2 regions of the Streptomyces sp. NPDC047014 genome follow, and region 2 is predicted to be linked to the other one. Evidence: riboswitches for the same ligand, from Rfam matches in the RefSeq annotation. Region 2 holds a riboswitch; the other holds the start of a gene.
The links. Region 2 has a riboswitch for cobalamin ahead of ABZ873_RS11150 (CoA-acylating methylmalonate-semialdehyde dehydrogenase). Riboswitches for the same ligand answer to the same signal wherever they lie in the genome.

Region 1 (8,072 bases), on a different contig from region 2:
CCTTTCGGTGTGTCAGGCGGCCAGCCGGGGGCCGCGGAAGGTGCGGCGGAAGGCGTTCGGGGTGGTGCCCAGGGTGCGCAGGAAGTGGTGGCGCAGGGCGGCCGCGTTGCCGAAGCCGCAGCGGCCGGCGATCGCGTCGACCGTCTCGTCGGTGGTCTCCAGCAGCTCCTGGGCGAGCAGGACGCGCTGGCGCAGCACCCACTTGTACGGGGTGGTGCCGGTCTCCTGGAGGAAGCGGCGGGCGAAGGTCCGCGGGGACATGTGTGCGCGCTCGGCCAGCTGCTCGACGGTGATCTCCTCCTCCAGGTGGCGGCCCATCCAGGCGATCACCTCGCCCACGGTGTCGCAGGCGGTGCGGGGCAGCGGCCGCTGGATGAACTGGGCCTGGCCGCCGTCCCGGTGCGGCGGGACGACCATCCGGCGCGCGATGATGTTGGCCGTCTCGGCGCCGTGCTCCTGGCGGATCACGTGCAGGCAGGCGTCGATGCCGGAGGCGGTGCCCGCGGCGGTGATCACCGGGCCCTCGTCCACGTACAGCACGTCCGGGTCGACCACCGCGCGCGGGAAGCGGCGGGCCAGGGCGGCGGAGTGCATCCAGTGCGTGGTGCACCGGCGGCCGTCCAGCAGCCCGGCGGCGCCGGCGACGTAGGCCCCGCTGCACACGCTGAGCACCCGCGCGCCGCGGTCCACGGCCCGGCGCAGGGCGGCGAGCAGGGGCTCGGGGTAGATGCGCCGGCCGGCGTCGTCGGCGGCGGGCAGGCAGATCAGGTCGGCCTCCTCCAGGCGCTCGATTCCGTGCGCGGGGGTGATGGCGAAGGCGCCCCCTCCCACGGTCAGCGGTCCCTCCTCGGCCGCGCACACGGCGAAGTCGTAGACCGGAAGTCCCATGTCACTGCGATCGATTCCGAACACCTCGCAGAAGATCCCCAGCTCGAAGGGGGCGACTCCGTCGACGAGGGCCACGGCCACGTTTTTCAGCATGGACACAGTGTGGCAGTAATTCTGTCTTCTGTGGCAGTACTGCCACTGTCGATCATGGGCGATCAGGCGGACAGTAGAGACATGACCACCTTCGTGAACTACCTCGTCGTCCTCTCCTTCGCCGCCCTCCTCATCGGGCCCGCGCTGTACCTCAACCGGCGCGACCGCCGCTCCGACCGCCAGATGCGCGCCGTCGCCACCCGCCTCGTATGGCTGCCCCGCCAGCGCTCGGGCGGCCTGCCGCCCACCCCGCGCCGCCGCGGCGGCTGGCACCTGGGCCCCGTCATCCACTGACCGCGCTCGCGCACGAGGGGCCGGGAACGCGAGAAGCCGGGACACGGATGATCATCCATCCGCATCCCGGCTCCCCGGAACGATCCCGCGAGGCCCCGGAAGGTCCTAGAAGTCCTCGTCCAGGTCCACCGTGCCCTCGACCGCCACCTGGTAGGCCGACGGGCGCCGCTCGAAGAAGTTCGTCAGCTCCTGCACACCCTGGAGCTCCATGAACGAGAACGGGTTCTGCGAGCCGTACACCGCCGGGAACCCGAGCCGGACCAGACGCTGGTCCGCGACGCACTCCAGGTACTCGCGCATCGACTCGGTGTTCATGCCCGGCAGGCCGTCACCGCACAGGTCCCGGCCGAACTGCAGCTCCGCCTCCACGGCCTCCTTGAGCATGTCGGTGACCTGCTGCTGGAGCGCGTCGTCGAAGAGCTCCGGCTCCTCCTTGCGGACGGTGTCCACGACCTCGAACGCGAAGTTCATGTGCATGGTCTCGTCACGGAACACCCAGTTGGTGCCGGTGGCCAGGCCGTGCAGCAGGCCGCGGCTGCGGAACCAGTACACGTAGGCGAAGGCGCCGTAGAAGAACAGGCCCTCGATGCACGCCGCGAAGCAGATCAGGTTCAGCAGGAAGCGGCGGCGGTCGGCGGCCGTCTCCAGGCGCTCGATCTTCTCGACCGAGTCCATCCACTTGAAGCAGAACTGCGCCTTCTCGCGGATGGAGGGGATCTCCTCGACCGCGTCGAAGGCGGCCGCGCGGTCGTCCGGGTCGGGCAGGTAGGTGTCGAGCAGCGTCAGATAGAACTGGACGTGCACGGCCTCCTCGAACAGCTGGCGCGACAGGTACAGGCGCGCCTCCGGGGAGTTGATGTGCTTGTAGAGCGTCAGCACCAGGTTGTTGGAGACGATCGAGTCGCCCGTGGCGAAGAACGCCACCAGCCGGCCGATCATGTGCTGCTCGGAGGGCGTCAGCTTCGCGAGGTCCGCGACGTCCGAGTGGAGGTCGACCTCCTCGACGGTCCAGGTGTTCTTGATCGCGTCCCGGTAGCGCTCGTAGAAGTCCGGGTAGCGCATCGGGCGCAGCGTGAGCTCGAAGCCCGGGTCCAGGAGGTTCTTGTGGTCGGTGGAGCTCATTACTGGCATGCCTCGCAGGACTCGGGGTTCTCAAGGGAGCAGGCGAGCGCGTCCGCGTCGACGGCCTGGGGCAGTGCGACGGGGGCGGCGGCCTGGGCGGCGCGGGCGATCTTCGTCGCCGGGCGCGAGCGCAGGTAGTAGGTGGTCTTCAGCCCCTGCTTCCAGGCGTACGCGTACATCGAGCTGAGCTTGCCGATGGTGGGCGTCTCCAGGAACAGGTTCAGCGACTGCGACTGGTCCAGGAACGGCGTACGGGCCGCCGCCATGTCGATCAGACCGCGCTGCGGGATCTCCCACGCCGTGCGGTACAGCTCGCGCACCTCGGCCGGGATCCAGCCGAAGCCCTGGACGGAGCCGGAGGCGTCGCGCAGCGCCTCGCGGGTCTGGGCGTCCCACACGCCGAGCTGCTTGAGCTCCTCGACCAGGTAGCCGTTCACCTGGAGGAACTCGCCCGACAGGGTCTCGCGCTTGAAGAGGTTGGAGACCTGCGGCTCGATGCACTCGTACACGCCGGCGATCGAGGCGATCGTGGCGGTCGGGGCGATCGCGAGCAGCAGGGAGTTGCGCATACCGGTCGCGGCGACGCGGGCGCGCAGCGCGGCCCAGCGCTCCGGCCAGTTCAGCTCCACGTCGTAGTGGTCCGGGTGCAGCACGCCGCGGGCGGTGCGGGTCTGCTCCCAGGCGGGGAGCGGGCCGCTGCGCTCGGCGAGGTCGCAGGACGCCTCGTACGCGGCGAGCATGATGCGCTCGGAGAGCTTGGTGGACAGGGCCTTCGCCTCGGGGGAGTCGAAGGGCAGCTTGAGCTTGAAGAACACGTCCTGGAGGCCCATGGCGCCCAGGCCGACCGGACGCCAGCGGGCGTTGGAGCGGCCCGCCTGCTCGGTCGGGTAGAAGTTGATGTCCACCACGCGGTCGAGGAAGGTGACGGCGGTGCGGACGGTCTCGTCCAGCCGCTCCCAGTCGATCTCACCGGTCTCGGTGAGGACGAAGGCGCCCAGGTTGACCGAACCGAGGTTGCAGACGGCCGTCTCGCCGTCGTTGGTGACCTCGATGATCTCGGTGCAGAGGTTGGAGGAGTGGACGACGGTGCCCGGCTCGGCGGTCTGGTTCGCCGTGCGGTTGGAGGCGTCCTTGAAGGTCATCCAGCCCTGGCCGGTCTGCGCGAGGGTGCGCATCATCCGGCCGTACAGCTCGCGGGCGGGCATGGTCTTGCGGGCCAGGCCGTCCGCCTCGGCCTTGCGGTAGGCGGCGTCGAAGTCGTCGCCCCACAGGTCGACCAGCCCGGGCACGTCCGCCGGGGAGAACAGCGACCAGTCGGCGTCGGCGTTCACGCGGCGCATGAACTCGTCCGGCACCCAGTGGGCGAGGTTCAGGTTGTGCGTACGGCGCTGGTCCTCACCGGTGTTGTCGCGGAGCTCCAGGAACTCCTCGATGTCCGCGTGCCAGGTCTCCAGGTAGACGGCGGCGGCGCCCTTGCGGCGGCCGCCCTGGTTCACGGCGGCGACGGAGGCGTCGAGGGTCTTGAGGAACGGCACGATGCCGTTGGAGTGGCCGTTGGTGCCGCGGATCAGCGAACCGCGGGCGCGGATGCGGGAGTACGACAGGCCGATGCCGCCGGCGTGCTTCGAGAGGCGGGCGACCTGGTGGTAGCGGTCGTAGATCGAGTCGAGCTCGTCCAGCGGGGAGTCCAGCAGGTAGCAGGAGGACATCTGCGGGTGCCGGGTGCCGGAGTTGAAGAGGGTGGGGGAGGAGGGCAGGTAGTCCAGGCGGCTCATCAGCCGGTAGAGCGAGGCCACTTCCTCGACGGCCTGCACGCTCTCGTCCGCGGCCAGACCGCAGGCCACGCGCAGCATGAAGTGCTGCGGGGTCTCGATGACCTGGCGGGTGATCGGGTGGCGCAGCAGGTAGCGGCTGTGCAGGGTGCGCAGGCCGAAGAAGCCGAAGCGGTCGTCGGCGCCCTCGGCGAGGGTGTGCTCGACCAGCGCGTCGAGGCGGGCCGCGTGGGCGGCGACGAACTCGGCGGTGCGGTCGGCGATCAGGCCCTCGCGGTGGCCGACGGCGACGGAGGCGGAGAAGGAGGTCGAGCCCTGGCTCGCGGCCTCGTCGCGGACGGCCAGCGTCAGCAGGCGGGCGGCGAGCTTGGAGTAGGCGGGGTCCTCGGAGATCAGCCCGGCGGCGGCCTCGGTGGCGAGCCCGCGCAGTTCGGCCTCGTCGGCGGCGGCGCTGCGGCCGCGCAGGGCGGCGGCGGCGACCCGGCCGGGGTCGGTGTCGGGGAGGTCCGCCGTCAGTTCGGTGAGGGTACGCAGCAGCGTGGCCCCCGGGCCCTCGGTGTTGTCGCCAGAAATGGACTCGGCGCGCGGTGCGGAAGGCGCGATGGTCACGGCGGGAGCTCTCCCTCGCTCGGCCCGGTCATCGGCGGGGCGGGGCGCGGGTGGGCGCACGCGGGCGCGACGCGAACGCGTACCCCCGCATGGCGTCCACCGGCCCAACCGCGAGGCCCGGACGTGTCGGCACCCGGTTCGGTCGAGCCGGGCACGCTGTCGGCAGGTCATCGGACTTGGTGTCCGGATGTCGGACACTTCATACCGTTGCGGGACAGTTCCGGATTCCCACCGGATTCCCCTGCGGCGACAGCAGGCATGAGCATACATGTGGGGGCGGCCCGTTGCCGCAACCCCCACATGTAGTGTCGGCGTGGCTACAGCTTGAGCCGATACGTGAGGAGTGTCAGGCCCTCGATGGGCGCCCAGTCCCGCTCCGGCGTGCGCTGGAAGCCCAGGCGCGCGTAGATCCGGTGGGCCCCGCCCATGCTGCGCTGGGTGGAGAGCGCGATGCCGGTGACCCCGGGCAGGGCCCGCGCCCGCTGGATGCACGCCCGTACGAGCGCCTCCCCGGCCCCTCTGCCCCGCGCGGCGTGATCCACCGCGAGCATCCGGAACTCGGCCTCGTCCGGCCCGGCTATGTCCGCGAGCGGGCTCCCGGGTGCGGCGAAGGTCACTCCGCCGAGCAGCAGCCCGTCCTGCTCGGCGACCAGCACCTCACCCACCGCGGCCCGCCCGGCCACGTCCCGCAGCACGCCCAGATAGGCGTCGTCCTCGTTGAAGTCCAGATGCCCGTCGTCGAGATAGGCCCGCGCCGTGATCTCCCCGAGCCCCACGTAGTCCCCGGGCACTGCCCGCCTGATCACCATGTCCATGCGCCCGAGTGTGCCGCACGCCGGGCGGCGGGCACCGCTGTCGTCTGTGGCGGGCACCGTCGAGGAGGGTGCGCCCGTACGAGGGCTGGGTGCGCTGAATATGCGGAGGGGCCCCGGCGCGGGTTGCGGCGGGGCCCCTCGGGTGGGTCAGCAGCAGTGGAAGCCCTTGCGGGGGTCTGCCTCGCGGGCGTCCGTGCGGGCGTGTTCGAAGGCGCGGCGGGTGAGGACCGGCGCCTGCGGGTCGTGGGAGCGCGCGTGGGCCACGTAGCGGTCGTAGGCGGCCTCGCCGGAGAACTCCCGTACCCAGTACCGCGCCCGGGCCAGCGCGCTCCGTACGGAGCTCACGCCACCGGCTCCTTGACCTGGCCGCCCCCGGAGTCGCGGCCGGCCGCCGCGAGCTGTTCGCGCTCCTCGGCGGTCGCGATGAGCCCGGCCGGCGCGACGATCCTCGACTCGGTCCACGGGACCTCGGAGAGGGTGGCCGACCCCGGATCCCGGACGGCCTTCCAGCAGGTCCGGGCCGCGTCCGCGAGGACCACCAGGATCAGGATCGCGAACAGCGCGCACAGCACCCCGTCCACCGTGGCGTTGGTGACCACGGTGTGCATGTCGTCCATGTTCTTCGCCGGCGGCAGCACCTTGTCGGCGTCGATGCCCGCCTGGTACTTGTCGCGCTGGGCGAAGAAGCCGACCTTCACGTCCTCCGAGAAGATCTTCTGGTAGCTCGCGGTCAGCGTCACCGTGGCGTCCCAGACCAGCGGGACACCCGTCACCCAGGCCCACTTGAGCCGCCCGGACTTCACCAGCAGCGTGGTGCAGACGGCCAGCGCGACCGCCGCGAGCAGCTGGTTGGCGATGCCGAAGAGCGGGAAGAGCTGGTTGATGCCGCCCAGCGGGTCCTTGATGCCGACCCACAGGAAGTAGCCCCAGCCGCCGACCACGATCGCGCTCGCGAACCACACCCCGGGCTTCCAGCTGACGTCCTTGAAGGACTTGTGGACGTTGCCGAGGCTGTCCTGGAGCATGAACCGGCCCACGCGGGTGCCCGCGTCGAGCGTGGTGAGGATGAACAGCGCCTCGAACATGATCGCGAAGTGGTACCAGAACGCCTTCATGCCCGCCCCGCCGAGCACGGCGGAGAAGATCTCGGACATCCCGAGTGCGAAGGTCGGCGCGCCGCCCGTACGGGACAGCAGGCTGGCCTCCTCGACGTCCTTCGCGGCCTGCGCGAGCGCTTCGGGGGAGATCGCGAAGCCGAAGTTCGTCACCGCCTGGGAGGCGGATTCCACGGTGGTGCCGATGACGCCGCCGGGGGAGTTGACCGCGAAGAACAGGCCCGGCTCGATGATGCAGGCCGCGATGATCGCCATCACGGCGACGAAGGACTCGGTCAGCATGGCGCCGTAGCCGATCATGCGGACCTGGGTCTCCTTCTGGATCATCTTCGGGGTGGTGCCCGAGGAGACCAGGGCGTGGAAGCCCGAGAGCGCGCCGCACGCGATGGTGATGAAGACGAAGGGGAACATCGACCCGGCGAAGACCGGCCCGTCGCCGCGGGCGGCGAACTCCGTGACCGAGGGCATCTTGAGCGTGGGCATCGCGATGACCACCCCGAGGGCGAGCAGCGCGATGGTGCCGATCTTCATGAAGGTGGACAGGTAGTCGCGCGGGGCGAGCAGCATCCACACCGGCAGCACCGACGCCAGGAAGCCGTACACCACCATCCAGATGACCAGCGTCTCCTTCTCCAGGGTGAAGGTCCCGGCGAAGGAGGACTCGGCCACCCAGCCGCCCGCGACGATGGCGAGCAGCAGCAGCGCGACGCCGATGAAGGAGACCTCGGTGACCCGGCCCGGCCGCAGCACGCGCAGGTAGAAGCCCATGAAGACGGCGATCGGGATGGTCATGCCGATGGAGAACACGCCCCAGGGGGAGTGCGCCAGGGCGTTGACGATGACCAGCGCCAGCACCGCCAGCAGGATGATCATGATGGCGAACACGGCGACGAGGGCGGCGGCTCCGCCCACGGGGCCGATCTCGTCCCGGGCCATCTGGCCGAGGGAGCGCCCGTCGCGGCGGGTGGAGAAGAACAGGGTGACCATGTCCTGCACCGCGCCGGCGAAGATCACGCCCGCGACGATCCAGATCGTCCCCGGCAGGTAGCCCATCTGCGCGGCGAGCACGGGACCGACGAGCGGCCCGGCGCCGGCGACGGCGGCGAAGTGGTGGCCGAAGAGCACCCGGCGGTCGGTGGGATGGAAGTCGACACCGTTGTCGAGGCGTTCGGCGGGGGTGGCCCGGGTGGCGTCCACCTTGAGCACGCGGTGGGCGATGAAGCGGGCGTAGAAGCGGTAGGCGATGGCGTACGAGCCCAGCGCGGCGGCGAGCAGCCAGGCGGCGGAGATCTCCTCACCGCGGGAGAGCGCGAGCACGCCCCAGCCGATGGCGCCGACGAGGCCGACGAGCACCCACACGGCGA
Region 2 (8,072 bases):
CGCGCGTCCTCGTGGATCGCGCGGATGTCGCCGCCCGCGCAGAGCCCGCGCTCGCCGGCGCCCTCGATCACGACCAGCTCGACCGCGGGGTCGTCGGCCCAGGCGGTGAGGGCTTCCATGATGCGGAGCACCATGGGGTGGCTGAGGGCGTTGAGGGCCTTGGGGCGGTTGAGGGTGAGGTAGGCGGCGCGGCCCTCGGTACGGATCAGGACAGGGCCGGGTGCGGCCGGGCCGCCGCCGGGTGTGTTCGCGGTGTTGTCGGTCATCGCAGTGTCTCCGTGAGTCCGCGCGCCACGATGACACGCATGATCTCGTTGGTGCCTTCCAGGATCTGATGGACCCGCAGGTCGCGGACGATCTTCTCGATGCCGTACTCGCTGAGGTAGCCGTAGCCCCCGTGCAGCTGGAGGGCCGCGTCCGCCACCGCGAAACCGGTGTCGGTGGCGAAGCGCTTGGCCATCGCGCACAGCCGGGGGGCCAGCGGGTCCCCCGCGTCCAGGGCCTCGGCGGCCTGCCGGACCAGCGCGCGGGCGGCGGCCAGCTCGGTGGCCATGTCGGCCAGGCGGAACTGCAGCGCCTGCGCGTCCAGCAGCCGGGCGCCGAACGCCTCGCGGTCGGCGAGATGGGCCAGCGAGCGGTCGAGGGCGCTCTGCGCCCCGCCGAGCGAGCAGGCGGCGATGCCGAGGCGGCCCCCGTTGAGGCCGTTCATGGCGATACGGAAGCCCTCGCCCTCGGCGCCGAGCCGCCGGTCGGCGGGCAGCCGGACGCCGTCCAGGATCACCTGGCGGGTCGGCTGGGCGTTCCAGCCCATCTTGCGCTCGTTGGGCCCGAAGGCCACCCCGGGGTCCTCGCGTTCGACGACGAACGCGGAGATGCCGCCGGGGCCGGGCTCCCCCGTCCGGGCCATGACCACGTAGAGGCCGGCCGCTCCGGCGCCGGAGATGAACTGCTTGACGCCGGTCAGGACGTAGTGGTCGCCCTGCCGTTCCGCGCGGGTGCGCAGTGCGGCGGCGTCGGAGCCGGCGCCCGGTTCGGTGAGGCAGTAGCTGCCCAGGGTCCCGGCGGAGCAGAGGCCGGGCAGCCAGCGGGCGCGCTGGGCGTCGTCCCCGTAGCGGTCGACCATCCAGGCGACCATGTTGTGGATGGAGAGGTAGCCGGCGATGGACGGGCAGCCCGTGGCGAGGGTTTCGAGGACGAGGACGCCGTCCGCGCGGCTGAGGCCGGAACCGCCGTGCTGCTCGTGTACGTACACCCCGGCGAGGCCCAGGGCGGCGGCCCGCCGGATGACGTCCACGGGGAAGTGCTTGTCCTGGTCCCAGGCCACGGCGTGCGGGGCCAGCTGCTCCTGCGCGAAGTCGAGGGTGACCTCGGCCAGTGCGAGCTGGTCCTCGGTGAGGGTGGTGGTCATGGCGCTCATCCCATCGTCGGGATGGTGAAGCTCGCGCCCTCCTTGACCCCGGAGGGCCAGCGCGAGGTGACGGTCTTGGTACGGGTGTAGAAGCGGATCGAGTCGGGGCCGTGCTGGTTGAGGTCCCCGAAGCCGGAGCGCTTCCAGCCGCCGAAGGTGTGGTAGGCGACGGGCACCGGGATGGGGACGTTGACGCCGACCATGCCGGTGTTGACGCGGCGGGTGAACTCGCGGGCGGTGTCCCCGTCCCGGGTGAAGATGGCCACGCCGTTGCCGTAGGGGTGCTCGCTCGGCAGCCGCAGCGCCTCCTCGAAGTCGGCGGCGCGGACCACCGACAGCACGGGCCCGAAGATCTCCTCGCGGTAGATCCGCATCTGCGGGGAGACCCGGTCGAAGAGGGTGGCTCCGGCGAAGAAGCCGTTCTCGTGGCCGTCGAGGGTGAACCCGCGTCCGTCGACGACGAGTTCGGCCCCCTCCCCCGCGCCGATGTCGACGTAGCGGCGGACCCGGTCGAGGGCGTCCCGGCTGACCAGGGGCCCGAAGTCGGCCTGGGGGTCGTCGGAGCGGCCGATGCGCAGGGTGCCGAGGCGTTCCTTGAGGGCGGCGACGAGCCGGTCGGCGGTCTCCTCGCCCACGGGGACGGCGACGGCGATGGCCATGCAGCGTTCGCCGGCCGAGCCGTAGCCGGCGCCGACGAGGGCGTCGACGGCCTGGTCGAGGTCGGCGTCGGGCATCACGATCATGTGGTTCTTGGCGCCGCCGAAGCACTGGGCGCGCTTGCCGTGGGCGGCGGCGGTGGCGTAGATGTGCGCGGCGATCGGGGTGGAGCCGACGAAGCCGAGGGCCTGGACGCGGGGGTCCTCAAGGAGGGTGTCGACGGATTCCTTGCCGCCGTTGACCACGTTGAGCACGCCCGGCGGCAGCCCGGCTTCGAGGAACAGCTCCGCGAGGCGCAGCGGTACGGAGGGATCGCGCTCGGAGGGCTTGAGGATGAAGGCGTTCCCGCAGGCGAGGGCGGGTGCGGCCTGCCAGAGCGGGATCATGGCGGGGAAGTTGAAGGGGGTGATGCCGGCGACCACGCCGAGCGGGGAGCGCAGCGAGTGGACGTCGATGCCGGTGCCCGCGTTGTCGGTGAACTCGCCCTTGAGCAGGTGCGGGATCCCGGCGGCGAACTCGACTACCTCCAGGCCGCGTTGCAGGTCTCCGTGGGCGTCGGCGACGGTCTTGCCGTGCTCTGCGGACAGCAGCCGGGCCAGGTCCTCCCGCTCGCCCTCGACGAGCTGGAGGAAGCGCAGCAGTACGCGGGCGCGGCGCTGCGGGTTCCACTGGCCCCAATCGGCCTGCGCCTCCTCGGCGTTGGCGATGGCGGCCTCGGTGTCGGCGCGTCCGGCGAGGGGGACGCGGGCCTGGACGGTGCCGGTGTTCGGGTCGTACACGTCGGCGAAGAGCCCGGAGGTGCCGGTGGTGTGCTTTCCGCCGATGAAATGGGTGAGTTCGCGGACCATGGGTGCCTGCTCTCGTCAGGTTGGATCCGGGATGGCACGGCAGGACCGCGCCCGCACCCGGTGGGGTGCGGGGGTGGGGCATGCCGTGGGACAGCGACGGCGCGGGGGCCGCCGACGAGCTAGGGGGACGCGGGAGTTCCCGCTCGCTCCGCCGGATCACCAGGGTCGTGGGTACGGACCGGTGCCATGCGTGTCTGCTCCATCCTCGTGGACAACACGGAACAATCCGCGGCCGGTATCCTGACTCCCGGATCCCCGCGCGCCGCCCGCCTTCCCGACAGCCCTCGTCAGTGGCGTGTGGATGGCAGCACACTCCCCGGTCACAGTGGCGGGACCGTGCCGGATTCACACCGGCTTCCCTGCACCGCGGACCTTGTGCCACGAACATATAGTTGGACGTCCTAGTAAGTCCAGAGCCTCCGCCCGCGCGCCCCGGGGCACGACCCCCTCGGCCCGCGTCACTCGCCGCCGCGGGCCACCGGGTAGGGGATGAAGGTGCTGCTGTTCTCGTCCACGGCGAGGGGGCGGCCCAGCGGCGGCACGGCGCGCTGCGGGCAGTCGAGGCGTTCGCAGAGGCGGCAGCCCATGCCGATGGGGGTGGCGGCGGCGATGTTGTCGAGGTCGAGGCCGTCGGAGTAGACGAGCCGCGGGGCGTGCCGGATCTCGCAGCCGAGGCCGATCGCGAAGGTCTTGCCGGGCTCGCCCCAGCCGCCCCGGTGGCGGGTGACCGCCCGCGCGGTCCACAGGTAGCGCTGGCCGTCGGGCATGGCGGCGACCTGGACGTGGATGCGTCCGGGCGCGGCGAACGCCTCGTAGACGTTCCAGAGCGGGCAGGTGCCGCCGGCGCGGGAGAAGTGGAATCCGGTGGCGGACTGCCGCTTGGACATGTTCCCCGCCCGGTCCACACGGACGAAGGAGAAGGGCACCCCGCGCAGCCTGGGGCGTTGCAGGGTGCTCAGCCGGTGGCAGACCGTCTCGTAGCCGATCCCGAAGTGGTCGGTCAGCCTTTCGATGTCGTAGCGGAATTCCTCGGCCGCCGTGTGGAAGGCCCGGTACGGGAGGATCAGCGCGGCGGCGAAGTGGTTCGCGATGCCGATCCGCGCCAGCCGGTGGGCCGGGGAGCCGGGCGGGAAGTCCTCGGCGGCGAGCCGGTCCAGTTCGGGGCCGTGTTCCAGGAGGGCCAGCTGGGTGGCCATCCGGAATGCCTGCTGGCCGGGGCGGAGCCGCCCGGACAGGTGCAGGACGCGCGTGGCGGCGTCGTAGTGGTGCAGACGGTCGGAGTCTGCGGCGAGCCGGATGCCGTGGCGCTCGGTGAGGCGGCGGGTGAGCGCCCGGACGACCTCGCCGGGGCGGATGCCGATCTCGCGGGCCAGGTCCTCGGCGGCGAGATCGGTGTCGTGGAGGTAGTTCTGCCGCCGGTAGAAGAACTCGCGGATCTCCTCGTGCGGGGAGCGCGGGGAGCGGGGCGCGGCCGGGCCGCCGTCCCGGCCGTCCGCGGTGTCCGCCAGCCGCTCCGCCAGGAGCTGGGCGCGCCGCCCGAGGTCCAGCAGCACGGAGGCGACGGCGGGCATCCGGGAGGCCAGTTCGGCCAGGTCGGAGGGGGAGACCCGGGCCTCGGCGACCTCCCCGGCCAGGGCCTCGCGCAGATCGGCGACGAGCCGGCTGGTGTCGCGCTCGGAGAAGAAGCCGGGGTCCACGCCGAACGCCTCGGTGAGCCGCAGCAGGACGGGCACGGTCAGGGGCCGCGAGTCGTGCTCCATCTGGTTGAGGTAGCTCGGGGAGATGGCCAGGACCCGGGCCAGCTCGGCCTGGCTCATCCGGCGCTCCTCGCGCAGCCGCCGCAGCCGCGCCCCCGCGTACGTCTTGCTCACCTGGCTCCTCCGGCTCTCGACCGGGATTCAGGTTACGCGCGATCCCGCCGCCCGGGACCTTCGCAAGCTTGGCAAATCCGCTGCCGAAGATTCGCAGAACTTGGCAGACGTACCGCATTGATGGCACTGCGTGCCGCTGCCAGAGTCTGTGGTGCGGCCCGCCGGACCCCGGCGGCCCGGGCGGACACTCCGGGCACGACTCACGCCCTGACGTCGGAGATCCCGGCAGTCCCACCCGGCCGACCTGCACCATTGCTCAGCACCTCCCCAGGTGGGGACGGCGGCCGCAACCCAAGAACACGGCACACAGTGCCACCCCTTCCGTCGCGAGGCACGGAGGGTTGGCAGGACAAGCGACTCATGGAGACGGTGACGGTCATGGCAGACACGAACACGACGGCGGCGGCCGAGCAGCTGGCGCGGCGGTGGGCCACGGACCCGCGATGGGCGGGCATCGAGCGCACCTACACCGCCGAGGACGTGGTCCGGCTCTCCGGCAGTGTCCGCGAGGAGCACACCCTCGCCCGGCGCGGCGCCGAGCGCCTCTGGCGCCAGCTGCACGACCTGGACTACGTCCACGCCCTCGGCGCGCTGACCGGCGGCCAGGCCGTCCAGCAGGTCCGGGCCGGACTCCAGGCCATCTACCTGTCGGGCTGGCAGGTCGCCGCCGACGCCAACCAGGCCGGGCACACCTACCCCGACCAGTCGCTCTACCCGGTCAACTCCGTGCCCCAGGTGGTCCGGCGGATCAACAACGCCCTGCTGCGCGCCGACCAGATCGCCACCGCCGAGGGCGGCGCCGACACCACCGACTGGCTCGCGCCGATCGTCGCCGACGCGGAGGCCGGCTTCGGCGGCCCGCTGAACGCCTTCGAGCTGACCAAGGCGATGATCGCGGCCGGCGCGGCGGGCATCCACTACGAGGACCAGCTCGCCTCCGAGAAGAAGTGCGGCCACCTCGGCGGCAAGGTCCTCGTCCCCACCGCGCAGCACATCCGCACCCTGAACGCGGCCCGCCTCGCCGCCGACATCGCGGACACCCCGACCCTGGTCATCGCCCGTACGGACGCCCTCGCGGCCACCCTGCTGACCAGCGACGTCGACGAGCGCGACGCCGAGTTCTGCACCGGCGAGCGCACCTCCGAGGGCTTCTACCACGTCCGCAACGGCATGGCCCCGGTCATCGCGCGCGGCCTCGCCTACGCCCCGTACGCCGACCTGATCTGGGTGGAGACCGGCACCCCGGACCTGGCCCAGGCCCGCGAGTTCGCCGAGGCGATCCACGCCCAGTACCCGGACCAGATGCTGGCCTACAACTGCTCGCCGTCCTTCAACTGGAAGGCCGCGCTGGACGACGACCAGATCGCCAAGTTCCAGCGCGAACTGGGCGCCATGGGCTACAAGTTCCAGTTCATCACCCTGGCCGGCTTCCACTCCCTCAACCACGGCATGTTCGACCTGGCCCGCGGCTACGCCGAGCACGGCATGACCGCCTACGTCGACCTCCAGGAGCGGGAGTTCGCCGCGCAGGCGCAGGGGTTCACCGCCGTCAAGCACCAGCGCGAGGTCGGCACCGGCTACTTCGACCTGGTCTCCACCGCCGTCAACCCGGCCTCCTCCACCACCGCCCTCACCGGCTCCACGGAGGAGGAGCAGTTCCACTAGGAACGCCCCCTCCCCCGTATCCGACGGCGCCCGGGCCGCACCCCGGGCGCCGGCCGCCCCACGCCGAGGAGCAGAACCGCATGTCGCCCACGTCCCTGACCGCCGGTGTCCGAGTCCTCGGCACACCGGGCGAACGCCACGAGGAGATCCTCACCCCCGAGGCGCTCGACTTCCTCGCCCGCCTGGACTCCGCCTTCGCGGACCGCCGGCAGGAGATCCTCAAGGAGCGCCGCCGCCGCACCGGCAACCTGGCCTCCGGTACGCCGCTGGACTTCTCCCGCGCCACCTCCGCCGTGCGCGCCGACCCGGGCTGGCGGGTGGCCCCGCCCGCGCCGGGGCTGCTCGACCGGCGCGTGGAGATCACCGGCCCGCCGGAGCGGCGTATGGCGGTCCACGCGCTGAACTCCGGGGCGAAGGTGTGGATGGCCGACTTCGAGGATGCCACCGCCCCCACCTGGGACAACGTGATCGGCGGGCAGTTGGTCCTGCGCGACGCGATCGAGCGCCGCATCGACTTCACCACCCCCGAGGGCAAGGAGTACCGCCTCGGGACGGAGCTCGCCACGATCATGGTCCGGCCGCGCGGCTGGCACCTCCTGGAAGAGCATCTGGAGATCGACGGCCGCCCCGTCCCCGCCTCGCTGGTCGACTTCGGGCTGTACTTCTTCCACAACGCGCGGCGGCAGATCGACGCCGGCCACGGCCCGTACTTCTACCTCCCCAAGCTGGAGAACCGGTACGAGGCCCGCCTGTGGAACGACATCTTCGTCCTCGCGCAGGAGCTGCTGGGCATCCCGCGCGGCACCGTCCGCGCCACCGTCCTCATCGAGACCATCACCGCCGCGTTCGAGATGGAGGAGATCCTCTACGAGCTGCGCGAGCACAGCGCCGGGCTGAACGCGGGCCGCTGGGACTACCTGTTCAGCCTGATCAAGACCTTCGGGCACCGCACCGACTTCCAGCTCCCGGACCGCGCCGCCGTCACCATGACCGCCCCGTTCATGCGCGCGTACACCGAACTGCTCGTACGGACCTGCCACCGGCGCGGCGCCCACGCCATCGGCGGCATGGCCGCCCATGTCCCGAGCCGGGACGCGGAGGCCAACACCGCGGCGCTCGCCAAGGTGCGGCTGGACAAGGAGCGCGAGGCCGAGGACGGCTTCGACGGCTCCTGGGTGGCCCACCCCGGGCTCGTCCCCGTCTGCCGCGAGGTCTTCGACGCGGTGCTCGGCACGCGGCCCCACCAGCTGGAGCGGACCCGCCCGGACGTCGAGGTCACGGCCGCCGACCTGCTCTCCGTACGCCGTATCGCCGCGCCGCCCACCCGGGAGGGCGTGCGCTCCAACGTGGCCGTGGCCCTGCGGTACTTCGACGCCTGGCTGCGCGGCAGCGGCGCCGTCGCCCTGTACGGGCTGATGGAGGACGCGGCCACCGCCGAGATCGCCCGCGTCCAGATCTGGCAGTGGCTGCGCCACGACCGGGTGGACCGCGGCACCGTCCTGGACCTGCTGGACGCCGAGTGCGCCGCGCTGGAGGCCGAGGACCCGCGGGCCCGGGTCCTGGAGGCGCGCGAGGTGTTCGTGGACACGGCCCTGTCGGTGCGGCTCCCGGCGTTCTTCACCC

Region 1: it holds a riboswitch for cobalamin, as region 2 does, so the genes downstream of both, ABZ873_RS04220 (ribonucleoside-diphosphate reductase subunit alpha) here and ABZ873_RS11150 (CoA-acylating methylmalonate-semialdehyde dehydrogenase) in region 2, are expected to answer to the same signal.

The regions. Positions count from the first base shown of each region.
Region 1 covers NZ_JBEYVX010000004.1:149,444-157,515, reverse strand. The annotation lists gene ABZ873_RS04235 (helix-turn-helix domain-containing protein) at 13-981, opposite strand; gene ABZ873_RS04230 (hypothetical protein) at 1,063-1,275, shown strand; gene ABZ873_RS04225 (ribonucleotide-diphosphate reductase subunit beta) at 1,381-2,397, opposite strand; gene ABZ873_RS04220 (ribonucleoside-diphosphate reductase subunit alpha) at 2,397-4,778, opposite strand; cobalamin riboswitch at 4,922-5,051, opposite strand; gene ABZ873_RS04215 (GNAT family N-acetyltransferase) at 5,096-5,593, opposite strand; gene ABZ873_RS04210 (YbdD/YjiX family protein) at 5,741-5,938, opposite strand; gene ABZ873_RS04205 (carbon starvation CstA family protein) at 5,935-8,072, opposite strand, start outside.
Region 2 covers NZ_JBEYVX010000013.1:20,176-28,247, forward strand. The annotation lists gene ABZ873_RS11140 (enoyl-CoA hydratase/isomerase family protein) at 1-266, opposite strand, end outside; gene ABZ873_RS11145 (acyl-CoA dehydrogenase family protein) at 263-1,408, opposite strand; gene ABZ873_RS11150 (CoA-acylating methylmalonate-semialdehyde dehydrogenase) at 1,414-2,913, opposite strand; cobalamin riboswitch at 3,126-3,311, opposite strand; gene ABZ873_RS11155 (short-chain fatty acyl-CoA regulator family protein) at 3,372-4,784, opposite strand; gene aceA (isocitrate lyase) at 5,163-6,449, shown strand; gene aceB (malate synthase A) at 6,530-8,072, shown strand, end outside.